DNA from 3 places in the Pseudomonas sp. 3MAES_34.3B genome. Region 1 is predicted to be linked to each of the others. Evidence: riboswitches for the same ligand, from Rfam matches in the RefSeq annotation. Region 1 holds a riboswitch; each other region holds the start of a gene.

Region 1 (5,645 bases):
GAAAACGGCTTCGATTGCACTGGCTTCATCAATTTCCTGTTCCGTGAAGAAGCGGGCATGAGCCTGCCACGCTCCAGCCGCGAAATGATCAACGTAAAAGCGCCGCTGGTGGCCCGCAACAATCTCAAGCCGGGTGATGTGCTGTTCTTCGGCACCACCGGCCGCCGCGGCCGCGTGAGCCACGCCGGTATCTACCTGGGCGACGACCAGTTCATCCATTCGAGCAGCCGCCGCAGTGGTGGAGTGCGGGTGGACAACCTGGGCGATACCTACTGGAGCAAAACTTACATCGAGGCCAAGCGTATGCTGGCCATGGCGCCCGTTTCCGAGGTCGCCCGCAAGTAAGCCAGTCGGTCCATAAAGGGCAGCGACGAGCGGTCACGCTTTCGCTGCCCTTTTTTATGGAATACAGCGGGTTAAGCGCTATTCTTCATCGGCAGTCGAACTCGGAACCCCGCCCATGGTTTTCTCCCGTTTGCGCACTCTGGCGCTTGCGCCGCTTCTTTTGCTTGCCGCCTGCGCGAGCCCTCCACCACCCAAGCCCGCACCGGTGGCGGTAGTGCCTCGCCCGGTTATTCTCGACCCAACCGACTATTCCTCGGTGAAGGCCGACGACGTGCTATTCCGGGCCATTGGTTTGGTGGGCACGCCTTATCGCTGGGGCGGCAACACCCCGGATTCGGGTTTTGACTGTAGCGGCCTCATCGGCTTCGTCTACCGGGACGCCGCCAATATCGCCCTGCCGCGCTCCACTCGGGATCTGATTGCCATGCATGCGCCCAGCGTCGACCGCAACGCGCTGCGTTCAGGGGACCTGGTGTTCTTCTCGACTCAAGGCAATGGCCAGGTAAGCCATGCGGGGATCTACGTGGGGGAGGGGCGTTTCGTGCACGCGCCGCGTACCGGCGGTACGGTGCGCCTGGATTACCTCGACAAGCCCTATTGGCAGAAGGCCTACCTTGATGCCAAACGGGTGATCCAGCCAGAGCGCCTGGCGCAGACCGCTACGCCGTAGAAGCCCGGGGGCGGCTGCTCACCGCCCCGCGAGTCGTAGTTACTGCCGCGTTACCCGCCAGATCTTGTTGCCCACATCGTCAGCCACCAGCACACCGCCTTTGTTATCGCCAATCACGCCCACCGGGCGGCCCATGGCTTCCTCTTTGTCGTTCAGAAAGCCCGTCAGCAGGTCCACCGGTTGGCCGGCAGGCATACCGTTGGCGAACGGCACGAATAGCACCTTGTAACCGCTGTGCGGCTTGCGGTTCCAGGAGCCGTGCTGGCCAATGAAGGCGCCGTGGTCGAAGGGTGCTGGCAGTTGGTTCGGCTGGGCGAACGCCAGGCCCAGCGAGGCCGTATGTGGGCCGACCGCGTAATCGGGTGCGATTGCCTTTTGCACCATGGTCGCGTCGCCGGGCTCTACGCGCGCATCCACGTGCTGGCCGTAATAACTGAACGGCCAGCCATAGAAGGCGCCGTCTTTCACAGACGTGATGTAGTCCGGCACCAGGTCGCTGCCGATCTCGTCCCGTTCGTTCACGGCCGTCCATAGCTTGCCGGTCTGGGGTTCCCAGGCCAGCCCATTCGGGTTGCGCAAACCGCTGGCGAACAGGCGCTTCTGGCCGGTGGCTGCATCCACTTCCCAGATCGCGGCGCGGCCTTGTTCTTGGTCCAGGCCGTTCTCCGCCACATTGCTGTTGGAGCCCACGGTCACATACAGCTTCTTGCCGTCCTGGCTGGCGATGACGTTCTTGGTCCAGTGATGGTTGATCGTGCCGGCCGGAAGGTCAGTGACGGTTTCGCCGTTCCCCTCCAGGTGGGTAGCGCCAGGCTGATACTTGAAGCGGAGCACTTTGTCGGTATCGGCAACGTAGAAGTCCTGCCCCACCAAAGTCATGCCGAACGGGGAGTTCAGGTTCTGCAGGAACACCTCGCGGGTTTCGGCGATACCGTCGCCGTCCTTGTCGCGCAGCAAGGTAATTCGGTTCGGGCTGGGCACGCCCGCGCCCGCACGGCCCATCACTTTATTCATCACCCAGCCGCGAATGCCTTTGCTGTCGTCGGGCTTGGGTGGCGAGTTGGTTTCGGCCACCAACACGTCACCGTTGGGCAGTACGTACAGCCAGCGCGGGTGGTCCAGGCCCTCGGCAAACGCGCTCACTTGCGTGCCGGGCGCTGCCTTGGGCTTCACGCCTTCCGGCCAGCCTACCGCTGGAGCGATGTTCACGGTAGGCATCAGGGTTTTGTTGGGCTCTGGCAGCTTGGGCGCCGGGCCGGTGCCATCGGACACCTGTAGCTTCGAGCTTTCGCCGCAGCCTGCAACGCTGGCGGCAATCAAAACGGTGAGAGCAAGGCGGGAGAAGGGCATGATCAGCTTCCTGGCAACCGAGGTATGTACCGTAGAGGCAGCGAGGCGGCGGAGGTTCAACATGTTTGATTGACGCTACCGGGCCAACCCCTTACCCTTCGCCGATTGTTTCAGGTGCCCGGGCAGCGTTCGCTTGCCAGGGTGAAACAGGGAAGCCGGTGAGCATCGGGCGGTTCGCCACGAGCAATGCCGGCGCTGCCCCCGCAACGGTAGATGAGTCAACGCTCGCGCATGGGCCACTGGGCAACCGGGAAGGCGTGCGAGTGGGGCAACGCCCGCTCATGAGCCCGGAGACCGGCCTGAAACCCCTGATACGGTGCGAGCCCCGCCCGTTGATTAACAGATCGCCGCGCGGGTGAGAGCGGCACTGACGTCATGCTGCCCGCCTTTTGTGGCGTTGGCGCAGCGTTGGTGCGCACCCGCGAGCGAGCGGAGAGCAGCGATGAACGAATCCCCCGAGCGCGACGAGCGCCACCAGGCCCGCATGGCGCGGAAAAAAGCCGTAGTCGATGCCCGCATCGCTGCGTCCGCGGACGAGCGCGGTGTGCTCCTGGTATTGACCGGTAATGGCAAAGGCAAAAGCAGCTCGGGCTTCGGCATGCTGGCGCGCGCGTTGGGCCATGGTATGCGCTGTGGCGTGGTGCAGTTCATCAAGGGCCGCCAGACCACCGGCGAAGAGGCTTTCTTCCGCCGCTTTCCCGACGAAGTAAGTTTCCATGTGATGGGCGAAGGCTTCACCTGGGAAACCCAGGACCGTCAGCGGGACATCGCTGCCGCCGAGGCTGCCTGGCAGGTAGCCCGGGAGCTGTTGGCCGACCCCGCAGTGGATTTCGTGCTGCTCGACGAACTGAATATAGCGCTCAAGCACGGCTACCTGGACGTCGAAAAGGTGGTTGCCGACCTCAAGGCCCGTCCGCCGCTGCAGCATGCCATTGTCACCGGGCGCGCCGCGAAAGCGGAAGTGCTCGAGGCCGCAGACACTGTGAGCGAACTTGGGCTGATCAAGCACGCCTTCCAGGCCGGTATCCGCGCGCAAAAGGGCATCGAGTGGTGAGTACGCCGCGCCAGTGCCCCGCGGTATTGATTGCCGCTCCGGCCTCAGGCCAAGGGAAAACCACCGTGACCGCCGCGCTGGCCCGCCTGCATCGCAATCGCGGGCTGCGGGTGCGCGTGTTCAAGTGCGGCCCGGATTTCCTCGACCCCATGATCCTCGAACGCGCCAGCGGTGCGCCGGTGTATCAACTGGACCTGTGGATGGTAGGTGCGGCGCAAAGCCGCCGGCTGCTCTGGGAAGCGGCCGAGACCGCTGACCTCATTCTGGTGGAAGGGGTGATGGGACTGTTTGACGGCACCCCGTCGAGCGCAGACTTGGCCATCGAGCTGGGAGTGCCGGTGCTCGGTGTGATCGACGGCACGGCCATGGCACAAACCTTCGGGGCTTTGGCGTTGGGGCTGGCGCGATACCGCCCGGAGCTGCCCTTCGCGGGCGTGCTTGCCAACCGCGTAGGCAGCGAGCGTCACGGCCAGTTGCTGCGCGATAGCCTCACAGAGGGCCTGCGCTGGTTCGGTGGCCTGCCGCGTGAGCAAGCCATCGGCTTGCCTAGCCGTCATCTCGGGTTGGTACAAGCCAGCGAGCTCGAGGACCTGGACCGTCGGCTGGATGCAGCCGCCGAGGCCTTGGCGGCAACCTGCGATGACGCCTTGCCGGCGCCGGTCAGCTTCTATCCGCCTGAGAACGAACCTGTGGCACCGTTGCTCACAGGCGTGCGCGTGGCGGTGGCCCGGGACCAGGCGTTTGCCTTCCTTTATAACGGCAACCTCGACGCCCTGCGTGCCATGGGGGCAGAGCTGCGGTTTTTCTCGCCCATCAGCGATACCGCGCTGCCACCCTGCGACAGTTTGTATTTACCTGGCGGCTACCCTGAGCTGCACCACCAGCGCCTGGCGGCCAATACCGGCATGCTGGAAAGCATTCGCGCCCATCATCAGGCGGGCAAGCCGTTGCTGGCGGAATGCGGTGGCATGCTCTACTTGCTGGAAGGCCTTACCGATGTAGACGGCGAGCGGGCGCCACTGCTTGGCCTGATGCCAGGCGAGGCCACGCTGCAAAAACGCCTTGCCGCCCTGGCCCTGCAGGAGGTGGCGCTGGACGAGGGCACCCTGCGCGGCCATACCTACCATCATTCGTTGACTACCACGCCATGGGAAGCTGTTGCCCGTGGGCGCAGCCCCAACGGCGGGCGGGGTGCCGAGGCGGTGTACCGTTGCGGCAGGCTCACGGCCTCCTACGTCCATTTTTATTTCCCTTCGAACCTTGCAGCAGCCGCGGCGCTGTTACAGCCGGGAGGCCCTGCTGATGACTGAGCACGCCTTCAGCGACGCAGAGCGGGCGGCGGTGTACCGTGCCATCGCAGAGCGCCGGGACATGCGCCATTTCAGCGGTGGCGAGGTGGCGCCCGAGGTGTTGCACCGCTTGCTTGCCGCCGCCCACCAAGCCCCGAGCGTGGGCCTGATGCAGCCGTGGCGGTTCATTCGTATCCGCCGCCCTGCATTGCGCGAAGCCATCCACCAACTGGTGGAGGCCGAGCGGCTGAACACGGCCCAGGCCTTGGGCGAGCGCTCGGATGACTTCATGAAGCTCAAGGTGGAAGGCGTGCGTGATTGCGCCGAACTGCTGGTGGTCGCCCTGGGCGATGGGCGCGAGCAGCATGTATTCGGCCGCCGTACGCTGCCGGAGATGGACCTGGCGTCGTTGTCGTGTGCCGTGCAAAACCTGTGGCTGGCGGCGCGCGCCGAAGGGCTGGGCATGGGCTGGGTGTCGCTGTTCGATCCCGACCGCCTCGGCGAATTGTTGAACATGCCACCCGGCGCCCGCCCCATGGCGGTGTTGTGTCTCGGGCCGGTGGCTGACTTCTACGCCGCGCCAATGTTGGTACTGGAAGGCTGGGCACAAGAGCGCCCGCTACATGAATTGATGTTCGAGGATATTTGGGGGGCGCAGCCGTGAACCTCGCCCTTACTTGTGTCGCGGCAATTGCATTGGACGCGCTACTGGGCGAGCCACGCCGCTGGCATCCGCTGGTGGGCTTCGGCAACCTGGCCCAGCGGCTGGAGCAGCGCTTTAATTCCGCCGGCCATGGCTGGCGCAGTCATGGCGTCACGGCCTGGCTGATGGCGGTGGTGCCACCGGTGCTGGTACTGACCCTACTGTCCTGGTTGCCGGTGATTGGCAGTGTGGTGGAAGTGCTGGTGTTGTATTGGGCGCTGGGCCTGCGCAGCC
Region 2 (5,645 bases), 370 kb from region 1:
CTCTCCATACAACAGCAGCCCGGCGAAAACCGGCGCCCCGATCAGCGCAGTGATTACTCCGATCGGCAGCACCTGCCCCTTGATGAGGGTGCGCGACACCACGTCCGCCGCCATCAGAAATACCGCGCCGGCCACGGCAGACAGCGGGACCAGCCGGGCGTGACCCGGCCCTGCCAACAGGCGCAGCGCGTGAGGGATCACCAGGCCAACGAAGCCGATGGAGCCCACGAGGGACACCATGACCGCGGTAACCAGCGCCGCACAAGTCATCAGCAGCACCTGCACCCGGCCCACCGCAATGCCCAGCGAGGCGGCCGAATCTGCCCCGAAGGTGAACGCGTCCAGTGCCCGCCGCTGCCACCAGCATAAAGCCAGGCCCAACACGGCGACGGGCACGGCCAGGCCCACCGAGGGCCAGCGCACGCCACTGAGGTTGCCCAGCAGCCAGAACAGGATGCCGCGGGCTTGCTCGGCATTGGCCGAGCGGGCGATCACGAACGCAGTGAGTGCGTTGAACAGCTGCGAGCTGGCAATTCCCGCCAGGATGATCAATCCCGCACTGCCACTCAGCCGCGAGGAGCGGGCGAGTAAAACCACCAGCCCGAATGCCAGCAGCGCGCCAAGGAACGACCCCACCGACAGCGAAACGATGCCCCCGCCCACGCCGACCACGGACACCATCACCGCCCCGGTGGAGGCACCCGCGGAGATGCCCAGCAGGTAGGGTTCGGCCAAGGCATTGCGTAACAGGGCCTGGAGAATCACCCCGCAGATCGCCAGGCCCGCGCCGCAGGCACCAGCCACCAAGGCACGGGGCAAGCGGTAATTCCATACGATGCCGTCGTCGATCGGGTCTACTGCCCAGGCCGCGCCGGTGAGCTTGTTGGCCAGCACCTTCAGCACCACGCTCATGTCGAGTGAGGTTTCGCCGATGGCGGTGGCCAGCAACAACGCGCCGCACAGTAGCGCAAGGCTCCACGACAGGGGCCTGGCGAGGGCCAGCGGGCCATGCCTCATCGGGCGTAACGCTCGCTGGCTTCGGCCAGTTGCTCGATGCCGGTGAACAACCGCGTGCTTGCCTGCAGCGCATCGGCGTCGAGGATCACGATGCGGTCATGCTTCACGGCGTCCATGTTGCGGGTAACGGGGTCGCTTTTCAGAAACGCCAGTTTCTTCGCATAGTCATCGGCGGGGAAGCGGCGGCGGTCCATGCGGGCGATCACGATCAGGCTGGGGTTGGCGCGGGCCAGCGTTTCCCAGCCAACGGTCGGCCATTCCTCGTTGGACTCCACCACGTTATGAATGCCTAGCGTGCTGAGCATGAAGTCTGCCACGCCCTTTCTTCCTGCCACGAAGGGGTCGCTGGCGAGGTCCGCGCTGGAAAACCACACCACAGCCGAAACGTCTTTACCCGGGTGTTGCCCGGCGCGGGTAACCGCTTGCGCCAGCCGGGCCTTGTACTGCTCCACCAGTGCGTCGCCACGCGCCGTTACGTCAAAGATGTCGGCCAGCTGGCGCACGCTCTTGTACAGGCTTGCGATATCGAAGGTTTCGAGGCGGGTACCGTCGGCGCCCTTGAGGTTGTCCTTGCCTTCGCAGTCTGAAGGCAGCAGGTAGGTGGGAATGTTCAGGTCGTGGAATTGCTCCCGGGTACCCACTGCGCCCTGGGGGCCCACCATCCATTCGAACTGCACCGCCACCAGCTGTGGTCGCTTGGCCAGCACCGCCTCGAAGCTCGGTTCGTTGTCCGCCAGGCGTTCCACCTTGGCATTTTGCGCCGCGTACTCGGGCTGTACCTGATCGAACCACAGCGAAGTGCCCACCAACCGGTCCCCCAGCCCTAGCGCATAGAGCAGCTCGGTGCCGGCCTGGCCAATGGTCACGGCGCGCTGGGGGGCTTGAGTGAACGTGAGCGCCTTGCCGCAGTTTTCAACCGTGAGCGGGTAGTGCACCGGCGCGGCCAGGGCAGCCGCTGGCAACGCAAGCAACAGGGTGAGGGCAGGGCGGCAGAGCATGTTCAACGGCAGGTCTCCAGCGTTGGGCCATCACGGCGAGCGCTGGAAAGCACATGGCCGCAAGCCCTGCCTGGCAATGGCCGGGGTCACGGAAATGCCCTTCCCGGGCACCCCGCCGGTCAGTGGTTGTATGGATGGCCGGCAGGTCTCCTGACTGGCGGGTCGTGGCGTGCCCACGCCTTCCCGGGTGTTCCCAGTGGCCTGTGTAGAGCACGCTCGCCGCCTACAGTTGCGGGGGCAGTTCCGTTTCAGGCCGTGGCCTGGTGGATTCCCTGTTAGTTCCTCTCGGAAACCGGCGGGGCGATAGTAACCGAAACGAAAGGATTGGCAACCGCGGGGCAATACACCGGTTAACAGCTGGCCTCGGTTTGCGCGGTCACGGCATGCTGCGCCAGGAGCAAGGTCGCCAGGGCGTCAGGGGGCATGGGGCGGCCCAGCAGGTAACCCTGGGCCTGGTCGCAGCCCAAAGTGGCAAGCACTTCGAGCTGCTCGGGTGTTTCCACACCCTCGGCAGTGACCACCATGCCCAGGCTTTTGCCCATGGCCACCACCGCGCTGACAATCGCCTGGTTGTTGGCCTTGGGGTCGCTGAGGTTCATCACGAAACTGCGGTCTATCTTGATGCCATCGAACGGGTAACAGCTGAGGTAGCTCAGTGATGAATACCCGGTGCCGAAGTCGTCCATGGACAATTTCACGCCCAGCTTCTTGAGCTGGACCATCAACGCCAGGGCCCCGTCGGCATTGTCGATCATCACGCTTTCGGTCACTTCCACCTCCAGGCGCGAGGCTGGTAGCCCGGTGCCCGCCAAGGTTCGCTCGATACGGGCGACCAGGTCGCTGCGCATGAATTCGATACAGGACAGGTTCACCGATACGAACACCGGCTCGGGCCAGGTGGCCACCAGCGCGCAGGCGCGGCGCATCACAATGTCGCTGAGGGCGACGATGAGGCCGGTTTCCTCTGCCAGTGGAATGAACACCGCAGGGCTGAGCAGGCCCTTTTCCGGGTGCTGCCAGCGCACCAGCGCCTCGGCGCCGAGAATACGCGCGCCGGTGATATCGAAACGCGGCTGGAACACCACGCTGAATTCATCATGTTGCACGGCGCGCTTGAGGTCCTGCTCCAGCTGCCTGCGTTCCTCGATGCGGGTCTTCATCTCGGCGTTGTACAGCTGCCAGCTGTGGCGGCCCCTCCCTTTGGCTTCATACAGCGCAATATCGGCCAGGCGCAGCAGCTCCTCGGCATCGGTGCTGTCTATCGGTGCCTGGGCGATGCCGATGCATAGCCCCAGGCGAAGCTCGTGCTCGGCGGTAACGATCGGTGGAGTGAAGTCGCCCAGCAACCGTTCGCAGAGTTCGCTCAGGCAGCGCTGGGTAACCCTGGGCGTAATGATCAGGAATTCGTCCCCGCCCAGCCGGGCCAGCACATCGTCGGGTTGCAAGGCTTCGCCCAGGCGCCGCGCTACTTTTACCAACACCTGGTCGCCCGCGATATGCCCCAGGCAGTCGTTGATCTGCTTGAACCCGCTGAGGTCGATGAACAGGATCGCGAACGCCCTGGTACAGGTGCCATCGGCAAGCCGGGCTTGAAGCGCCCGATAGGCCTGCCCGCGGTTGGGCAACCCGGTGAGCGCGTCATGGCCGGACAAGTAGGCAATGCGCGCCTGCGCCTCGGCCTCCTCGGTCACGTCGCTTACGGTGCCGCGATAGCCAATCACCGATCCACCCTGACGGATGGCGCGCGCGTGCAGGCTGCCCAGCCGTTGACCACCCTGGGCGTCGGTGTGGGCGCAGGGCACTACCTGGCGATGGCCTTCAGGCTGCGAGGCCAGAGTGTCGAATACGCCCGCGCCGAGGTTCAGGCACAGGTGCAGCGGCCTGCCCAGCCATTGCGAGGTGTCGAACCCGGTGGCAGTGCGGAAACGACCTGAAAGGTAGGTGACGCGCAGGTTGGCGTCCGTTTCCCAGATCCAGTCCGAGGCGCCCTCGGCGATATCGCGAAAGCGTTCCTCGCTCAAGCGCATGGCTTCGCGGCCTCGGTCGATCTGCTCGGCCGCGCGAATGGAGCGGCGCAGCAGCAGCCAGGCGCCGCCACCGAAGATCAGCGACGTCAGGAGTACCAGCGGCAATACCAGCCGCAGGAAGGTAGCGCCGGGGGTGGCGATGTCCCAGGTGAGGTACACCGCCGGGTCGGCGCTGAGCTGCAGGCTGACAGGCGACTGCGCGCTGCCTTGGCGCAGGTTAGGCAGGCCGTAGATGCTGCCCATGCGCTCCAGCGAAGCCGGGCCCAGCACGTCCACGAACACCAGGTAGGCCAACTCGTTGGTGGGCGTAGTCAGTGTGTAGGACAGCGGCTGGATGGCGGCGGCTGCGACAACGGCCGGTCGGCCGTCTACCAGGAAGTACCCGGTCACTGCGGCCCGTTGGCCAGCCTTGGTGCGAGCCTGGGCCAGCAGGGCTGACAGGTCACCCTTGATCCAGTCCGAGGCTTGCCGGTTATCGAATTCCCCAGCCACGAATGCGTAGCGGGTAACCTGCCGCGCATCCACGATAAACACACCGTTGAGCCCATATTGCGACAACAGCGAGCGCCCCATGCCTACTTGCTCGGAGGTCCAGGCAGTATCCACCTCGCCGTGGGTGTGTTCGTAGGCTTCGTCCCAGAAGGCGAAGTCCAGCAAGGTAAAGGTGATGTTGGTGAGCCAGGCCTCGCCCGCCGTCTTGGCCAGGTGCTTGTTGCGCTGTATTTCATCATGGTTGAGCGTGGATGCCACTTGAGTGACCACGCTGCTGGCGCCCAGGAACAGGCACAACATAAGGGCAGTGACCAGCCAGGCGGAACGGCGGGCCAACCGAGCATGGCTACCGGAACGCGGAGGTTCGAACGACTGAAGGGCGGTTGACATACGGCTCGGCTCAAAGGTGGCAAAGTGCTGTAACGGGCTATCGGCCGTATCACCGTTGCGCTACAGCGGCAATGGCCCGTTGCGCGACCAACGGCGCGTTCATTCAGCCAGCATCACCCGGTCGCGGCCCCGCTGTTTACCCAGGTACAAGGCCTGGTCTACTCGGCCGAACAGCTCACGAAATGTCTCGCCCGGGCGTAGTTGCGCCACCCCGAAGGTTGCGGTCACGGGCAATGTCTGGGCTTCGGGCACTTCACTCAGGCGCGCCCGGATACGCTCGGCCACCGCGATGGCCTCGGCCAGCGGCGTGCCGAGCATCAACACCAGAAACTCTTCTCCGCCCCAGCGCGCGGGCATGTCGGTATCCCGCACGCTGTCGCTGATGGCCGCGGCCACCCGCTGCAGTACACGGTCGCCCTGGGCGTGGCCGTGGCGGTCGTTGACTTGCTTGAAATGGTCGACGTCCAGCAATACCACCGATACCGGCACGCTCTGCGGAAGCTGACGTGCCTGCTGCAGTATCCGCCGGCGGGTGTACAGGTTGGTGAGGCTGTCGCGGTTGGCGCTATGAAACTGATGGAACTGCATCGTCAACGAGTAACGAACCGATAACACGGTGGCGTGCAGCAACAGCGCTGTCGCGGTGAACAAGTTGGTGAAGCCGAAAATTTCCAGCAGCCAAGGCGAAACGACCTTCCCTCCACCCAGGCGATGGCGCAGG
Region 3 (5,645 bases), 750 kb from region 1:
TGCCCGGTTCATCCAGGCGATACGTCAGCTCCTCGAACAGCCCGCCACCCTTTTCATCGAATAAGGCCCGACCATGCACACGCTGGAAACAAAACTGTTGGTCCTGGGCGGCGGCCCGGGTGGTTACGTCACGGCCATTCGCGCCGGGCAGTTGGGCATACCCACCGTACTGGTGGAGGCTGAAGCGTTAGGCGGCACCTGCTTGAACGTAGGCTGCATCCCATCCAAGGCGTTGATTCATGTGGCCGAACATTTTCATCAGGTGAGCGAGCCTACCCCATTCGGCGTCAGCGCCTCGAACCCGCAACTGGACCTCGCGAGCGCCGTGGGCTGGAAGAACACCATGGTCGACCGGCTTACCAGCGGTGTTGCCGCTTTGCTGAAAAAGCACAACATTACGGTGGTCCACGGCCATGGCACGCTGGTGGACGGTAAAACGGTGCAGGTAGGCGACACCCGTATCCACTGCAAGCACCTGGTGCTGGCCACCGGCTCGCGCAGCGTTACGCTTGCGGGCCTGCCGCTGGGCGGGGCGGTCATCGACTCCACAGCAGCACTGTCCCCTTCCAGCCTGCCTCGCCATCTGGCAGTGATTGGCGGCGGCTATATCGGCCTGGAACTGGGCATCGCTTACCGCAAGCTGGGCGCGCAGGTCACGGTGATCGAAGCGCAGCCCAGGTTGTTGCCAGCCTACGACACCGAACTGAGCCAACCCGTGGCCCAGCGGATGAAGCAGCTGGGCATCGCCACCCTTGAGGGCCATGCAGTAGAGGCTTATGACGCCGACGCACAACGTTTGAGCGTGCGCGGGCCAGGCGGCGAGCCAGTGGCGCTGGAGGCCGACCGTGTGCTGGTGGCGGTAGGGCGCACACCTCGCACCGAACGCTACGGGCTGGAGGCGCTTGATCTGGCCATGACGGGGCGGGCTATCAAGGTAGATACCTGTTGCCGCACCAGCATGACCGATGTGTGGGCCATCGGCGATGTGACCGGCGAACCAATGCTCGCGCACCGGGCGATGGCGCAAGGCGAGATGGTGGCCGAGCTCATCGCGGGGCACCGTCGCGAGTTCACGCCCCGGGCGATCCCGGCGGTGTGCTATACCGACCCGGAAATCGTGGTGGCGGGGCTTACGCCGGAACAGGCCGGCAGCCAGGCGCTGGTTGCCAGCTTCCCCTTTGCCGCCAACGGCCGCGCAATGACGCTGGGCGCGACTACCGGCTTCGTGCGGGTGGTGGCACGCGAAGATGACCACTTGATCCTCGGTTGGCAAGCCGTGGGCCCGGGCGTGTCGGAATTGGCAGCTGCCTTCAGCCAGTCTCTGGAACTGGGCGCGCGGCTTGAAGACATCGCCGGTACCATTCACGCCCATCCCACCTTGGGCGAAGCGGTGCAGGAAGCGGCAATGCGCGCGCTGGGGCATGCATTGCATATCTGAAATGGACCGTCAGGCGCCAGAACCCGCTGCATAGAGCGGCTGGCGCCATTATCAAAAACGGTGATTGTTGCCAGCACAGTGTTCAATTTCTCGAACGGCGCGTGAGGCGGTTTACTAACCCCAACGAAAAGCCACTTCATCACCCAACGAGGACACGAACATGAAAACCGCATTCGCCATCGCCGCCCTGACCGCTGTATTCGCCACTGGCGCCTTTGCACAGGATGGTGCCGACCGCGCCGTTACCGCTAATTTGCCGGTCGAAACCTACCACTACGGCATGCAGCTGGATGTCCAGAAAATCATCTCCAAGACCGACGTCAGCAACAAAAGCGGCGTGGTACCGGTGACCATGGTTTACCAGGACAGCAAAGGTGAGCTGCACAAGGTGCAATACCTGCAACAAGGCGGCTACGACGACCGCGCCAACGGTTGAACCACCGCGTTGCACCCAAAGCCCCGGCCCTCCCGGGGCTTTTGCTTTTGCGCGCAGGTGTCGGCCCGCGCACCTTCGATTTGACGTTCCTACCTTGGCATGCTTTCCTTACGCCTTTCGTTCGGGTGCCCTTCGCAGGGTGAAACGGGAAACCGGTGCGCCGCAAGGCCAGTCCGGTGCTGCCCCCGCAACGGTAAGCGAGTGCGTTTCCAATCCACTGTGCACAGGCATGGGAAGGGGGAACGAACCGGCCGGCTTCTGCCTGCCCCTCGCAAGCCCGGAGACCGGCCCGATCGACATCATTGACACCTGCGGTGGGCGGGCTGTCCGATCTCCGCTGTGCGGAGGCTCGGCGCCTGCTCGTCACTCACCTGAGGGAAGCGCCATGTCCGCCCATACTGCTAGCCACGTTATTACTCGCCCCGCCTCCACCCTTGCGCAACGCGTTACCGCGGCGTGCTTCGCTACCCTGCTCGGCGCCGGGCTGGTGTATTTCGCCGGTTTCTCACACATCCCCGCCGTGCACAATGCCGCCCATGACACCCGCCACAGCGCAGCCTTCCCTTGCCACTGAGGGCATGTTCATGATGACGCGTATTCTGCGCACCGCTGGCTTCGCCGGCCTGTTCGCGGCCCTGCTGCTCACGTTCATGCAAAGCCTGTGGCTCAGCCCGTTGATCCTTCAGGCTGAAACCTACGAGACCGCAGCACCGGCTACCCATGAGCACGGGGCTCTGGGTGCCGCCACCCATGAGCATGAACACGAAGCAGCGGCGTGGGAACCCGAGGACGGCTGGCAGCGCTTGCTGTCCACTACAGGCGGTAACCTGGTGGTCGCGGTGGGCTTTGCCCTGATGCTGGCCGGCCTGTACACCCTGCGTGCACCCGGGCGCACCGCCGAGGGGCTGCTATGGGGCCTGGCGGGCTATGCGGTGTTTACCCTCGCGCCTACCCTGGGGCTACCGCCGGAATTGCCAGGCACTGCAGCGGCAGACCTGACCTCGCGTCAGCTGTGGTGGATCGGTACGGCAGCGTCAACTGCCGTCGCGTTGGCGTTGATGGTGTTTTCCCCGAACTGGCTGCTGAAAATAGCGGGTGCGGTATTGCTGGTCATCCCGCACATCATCGGCGCACCGCAACCGCCCACTCATGAAAGCCTGGCCCCTGAAGCGCTCGAGCATCAGTTCCGCTGGGCCGCGCAGGCCATCAACGTGGTGTTCTGGCTGGCGCTTGGCCTGGCCAGTGCCTGGTTGTTCCGTCGCGCCCCGCAGGCCTGACTCCAGTGAGTACGCGCGCCTGGCTGGTGGCCGGTTTCGGTTGCCGTCAGGGCTGCCCCGTATCGGAACTGCAAGGGCTGCTCAATCAGGCATTGGCACTGGTCGGCGCCAGCGCTAGTGAACTGCGCGGCATCGCGACGCTCGAGCGCCGCCTGGACGAGCCCGGGCTAGTGGCCCTGGCCGGGCGCTTGATGATGCCCCTGGGCGGATATTCTGCCGTTGCCCTGGCGCCGTTCGAACCGCTTTTGAGCCAACGCTCGGAGGTGAGCTGGCGCCATACCGGCTGCCATGGCGTAGCGGAAAGCGCCGCGCTCGCCCACTGCCAAGTGCTGAGTACGCTGTCGCCTCGCCTGCTGATCACCCGCCAGTGTTCTCCGCAGGCCACGGTGGCCTTGGCTTCAACATGAAGAATGCTCAACTATTCCCGGGATAAGGGCTTGTGCAATGACGGTCTATTTTATTGGCGCCGGCCCCGGCGACCCGGATTTGATTACGGTCAAGGGCCAGAGGCTGATCCGCAGCTGCCCGGTGATCATCTATGCCGGCTCGCTGGTGCCCGAAGCATTGCTCGCTCAACACACTGCACAACGGGTGGTGAACAGTGCCGAGTTGCACCTGGAAGCAATCATCGAAGAGATCGCCGCCGCCCATACCAAAGGCTTGGACGTTGCCCGGGTGCATTCCGGTGACCCCAGCCTGTATGGCGCGATCGGCGAGCAGATCCGTTGCCTGCGCGCGCGGGGCATACCCTACGAAATTGTGCCTGGCGTAACGGCCGTGGCGGCCTGCGCTGCCCTGCTGGGCGCCGAACTTACCCTGCCCGGTGTTTCGCAGACTGTGATCCTTACCCGCTACGGCACTCGCTCGCCAATGCCTGCCGGCGAAGCGCTGCAAGACCTGGCCCGGCATGGCGCGACCATGGCGGTCCATCTTGGGGTAAGCCATCTTGCGGCTATCGTGGAGGAACTGACGCCCCACTACGGACGGGACTGCCCGATCGCCGTGATTCACAAAGCCAGCTGGCCGGAAGAGGATTACGTCACGGGCACGCTAGGCGATATCGTAATCAAGGCCCAAGCCAAGGTGTTCAAGCGCACGGCGCTGATTCTGGTTGGCCGGGTGCTGGGCAGTGAAGTGTTCGAGGATTCCGCCCTCTACCGCGCCGGGCGGGCGCACCTGTACAGGGCGGAATAAGACGCTGGCGCCCCGCCCTAGGTGCTGGCGCCAGCCTGCGAAGGACGTCTCGCCCTGCCCACAAACTTACTCAGTAGTAAGCATTCTCGCGGTTGGTATGGTCGGTCACATCGCGTACGCCCTTGAGCTGCGGGATGCGCTCGAGCAGCGTGCGCTCGATGCCTTCCTTCAGGGTAACGTCCGCCTGGCCACAGCCCTGGCAACCACCGCCGAACTGAAGCACCGCCACGCCATCTTCTACCACTTCGATCAGCGTGACCTGGCCGCCGTGGCTGGCCAACCCGGGGTTGATCTCGGTTTGCAGGTAGTAGTTGATGCGCTCGTTGATCGGGCTGTCCTCATTGACCATCGGCACCTTGGCGTTAGGGGCCTTGATGGTCAGCTGGCCGCCCATGCGGTCGGTGGCGTAATCCACCACGGCGTCATCGAGGAAGGGCTCGCTCACGGCGTCGATCCAGGCGGTGAAGCTTTTAAGGCCCAGCGGGGTATCGTCGGGCTTTTCTTCGCCTGGCTTGCAGTAGGCGATACAGGTTTCCGCGTACTGGGTGCCGGGCTGGGTGATGAAGACACGGATGCCGATGCCCGGGGTGTTCTGCTTGTTGAGCAGGTCGCCCAGGTAATCCTGGGCGGCGTCGGTAATGGTTATGGTGCTCATGTAGGTTCCTCACAGACTTGCGCGCAGTTTACGGCAAAGCGTGCCCTTGAGAAAGTCCTAGTAATTTTGTCGGGAAAGCGTCGGGGCCGACGGGGCTCGGGCCCCGGCGATCCAGGCTTTCATCCGGTGGTACAAGCGCTTTTCAAGCCACTGGTAACTGAGCCATGAGGTGGCGAGGATCATCGGGACACAGAACACGCCAAACACCAGATAGGGGTTCACACCCAAGCGCTCATAGATAAACCAGCCGGCGTACAGCACCAGCAAGTGCACCAAGTAAACCGAGTACGAACAGTCGCCCAGTGTCTTCAGCACCTTGCTGTGAGAGAACCGTGGTTCCAGCGCCAGGCACGCTGCCACGATACCAGCGCTCGGCAAACCCCAGTTCAACAGCCGGTTGGTGGGCTCAAGTTGATAGATCATCGTACAGCTAGCAGCGATGATCCCGAGCGGCAACCATAAGCCCTTGACGATCCAGCCCCGGCGCCAGGCAATGCCCAGGGCGATGCCCAGCAGGAACTCATAGATGATGTTGTTGGCGTAGAAGCGCCCTGACCACCCTAACCGGCTGAAGGCTTCGCTCCCCACCACCAAGGCGATGGCCACGAATACAGCGCGCCAGGCGCGAGGCGCGAGGAATGCCAA

What was found. A riboswitch is a leader RNA that binds a small molecule or an ion and turns the genes downstream of it on or off. The one in region 1 is predicted to bind cobalamin.
Region 2: another riboswitch for cobalamin. It lies ahead of AC3Z8Y_RS14030 (ABC transporter substrate-binding protein); the one in region 1 lies ahead of cobO (cob(I)yrinic acid a,c-diamide adenosyltransferase).
Region 3: another riboswitch for cobalamin. It lies ahead of AC3Z8Y_RS12515 (CbtB domain-containing protein); the one in region 1 lies ahead of cobO (cob(I)yrinic acid a,c-diamide adenosyltransferase).

What each region holds. Positions count from the first base shown of each region.
Region 1 covers NZ_CM176960.1:3,558,213-3,563,857, reverse strand. Annotated here, with positions in the region: gene AC3Z8Y_RS15610 (C40 family peptidase) at 1-345, shown strand, start outside; gene AC3Z8Y_RS15605 (C40 family peptidase) at 461-1,015, shown strand; gene AC3Z8Y_RS15600 (PQQ-dependent sugar dehydrogenase) at 1,055-2,365, opposite strand; cobalamin riboswitch at 2,461-2,682, shown strand; gene cobO (cob(I)yrinic acid a,c-diamide adenosyltransferase) at 2,808-3,419, shown strand; gene AC3Z8Y_RS15590 (cobyrinic acid a,c-diamide synthase CobB) at 3,416-4,729, shown strand; gene bluB (5,6-dimethylbenzimidazole synthase) at 4,722-5,372, shown strand; gene cbiB (adenosylcobinamide-phosphate synthase CbiB) at 5,369-5,645, shown strand, end outside.
Region 2 covers NZ_CM176960.1:3,186,052-3,191,696, reverse strand. Annotated here, with positions in the region: gene AC3Z8Y_RS14035 (FecCD family ABC transporter permease) at 1-1,017, opposite strand, end outside; gene AC3Z8Y_RS14030 (ABC transporter substrate-binding protein) at 1,014-2,015, opposite strand; gene AC3Z8Y_RS14025 (hypothetical protein) at 2,014-2,169, shown strand; cobalamin riboswitch at 2,139-2,327, opposite strand; gene AC3Z8Y_RS14020 (bifunctional diguanylate cyclase/phosphodiesterase) at 2,366-4,924, opposite strand; gene AC3Z8Y_RS14015 (GGDEF domain-containing protein) at 5,024-5,645, opposite strand, start outside.
Region 3 covers NZ_CM176960.1:2,803,233-2,808,877, forward strand. Annotated here, with positions in the region: gene AC3Z8Y_RS12500 (dihydrolipoamide acetyltransferase family protein) at 1-64, shown strand, start outside; gene lpdA (dihydrolipoyl dehydrogenase) at 74-1,438, shown strand; gene AC3Z8Y_RS12510 (DUF2790 domain-containing protein) at 1,599-1,874, shown strand; cobalamin riboswitch at 1,981-2,181, shown strand; gene AC3Z8Y_RS12515 (CbtB domain-containing protein) at 2,260-2,448, shown strand; gene AC3Z8Y_RS12520 (CbtA family protein) at 2,459-3,151, shown strand; gene AC3Z8Y_RS12525 (cobalamin biosynthesis protein) at 3,157-3,558, shown strand; gene cobM (precorrin-4 C(11)-methyltransferase) at 3,596-4,345, shown strand; gene nfuA (Fe-S biogenesis protein NfuA) at 4,416-5,000, opposite strand; gene AC3Z8Y_RS12540 (acyltransferase family protein) at 5,058-5,645, opposite strand, start outside.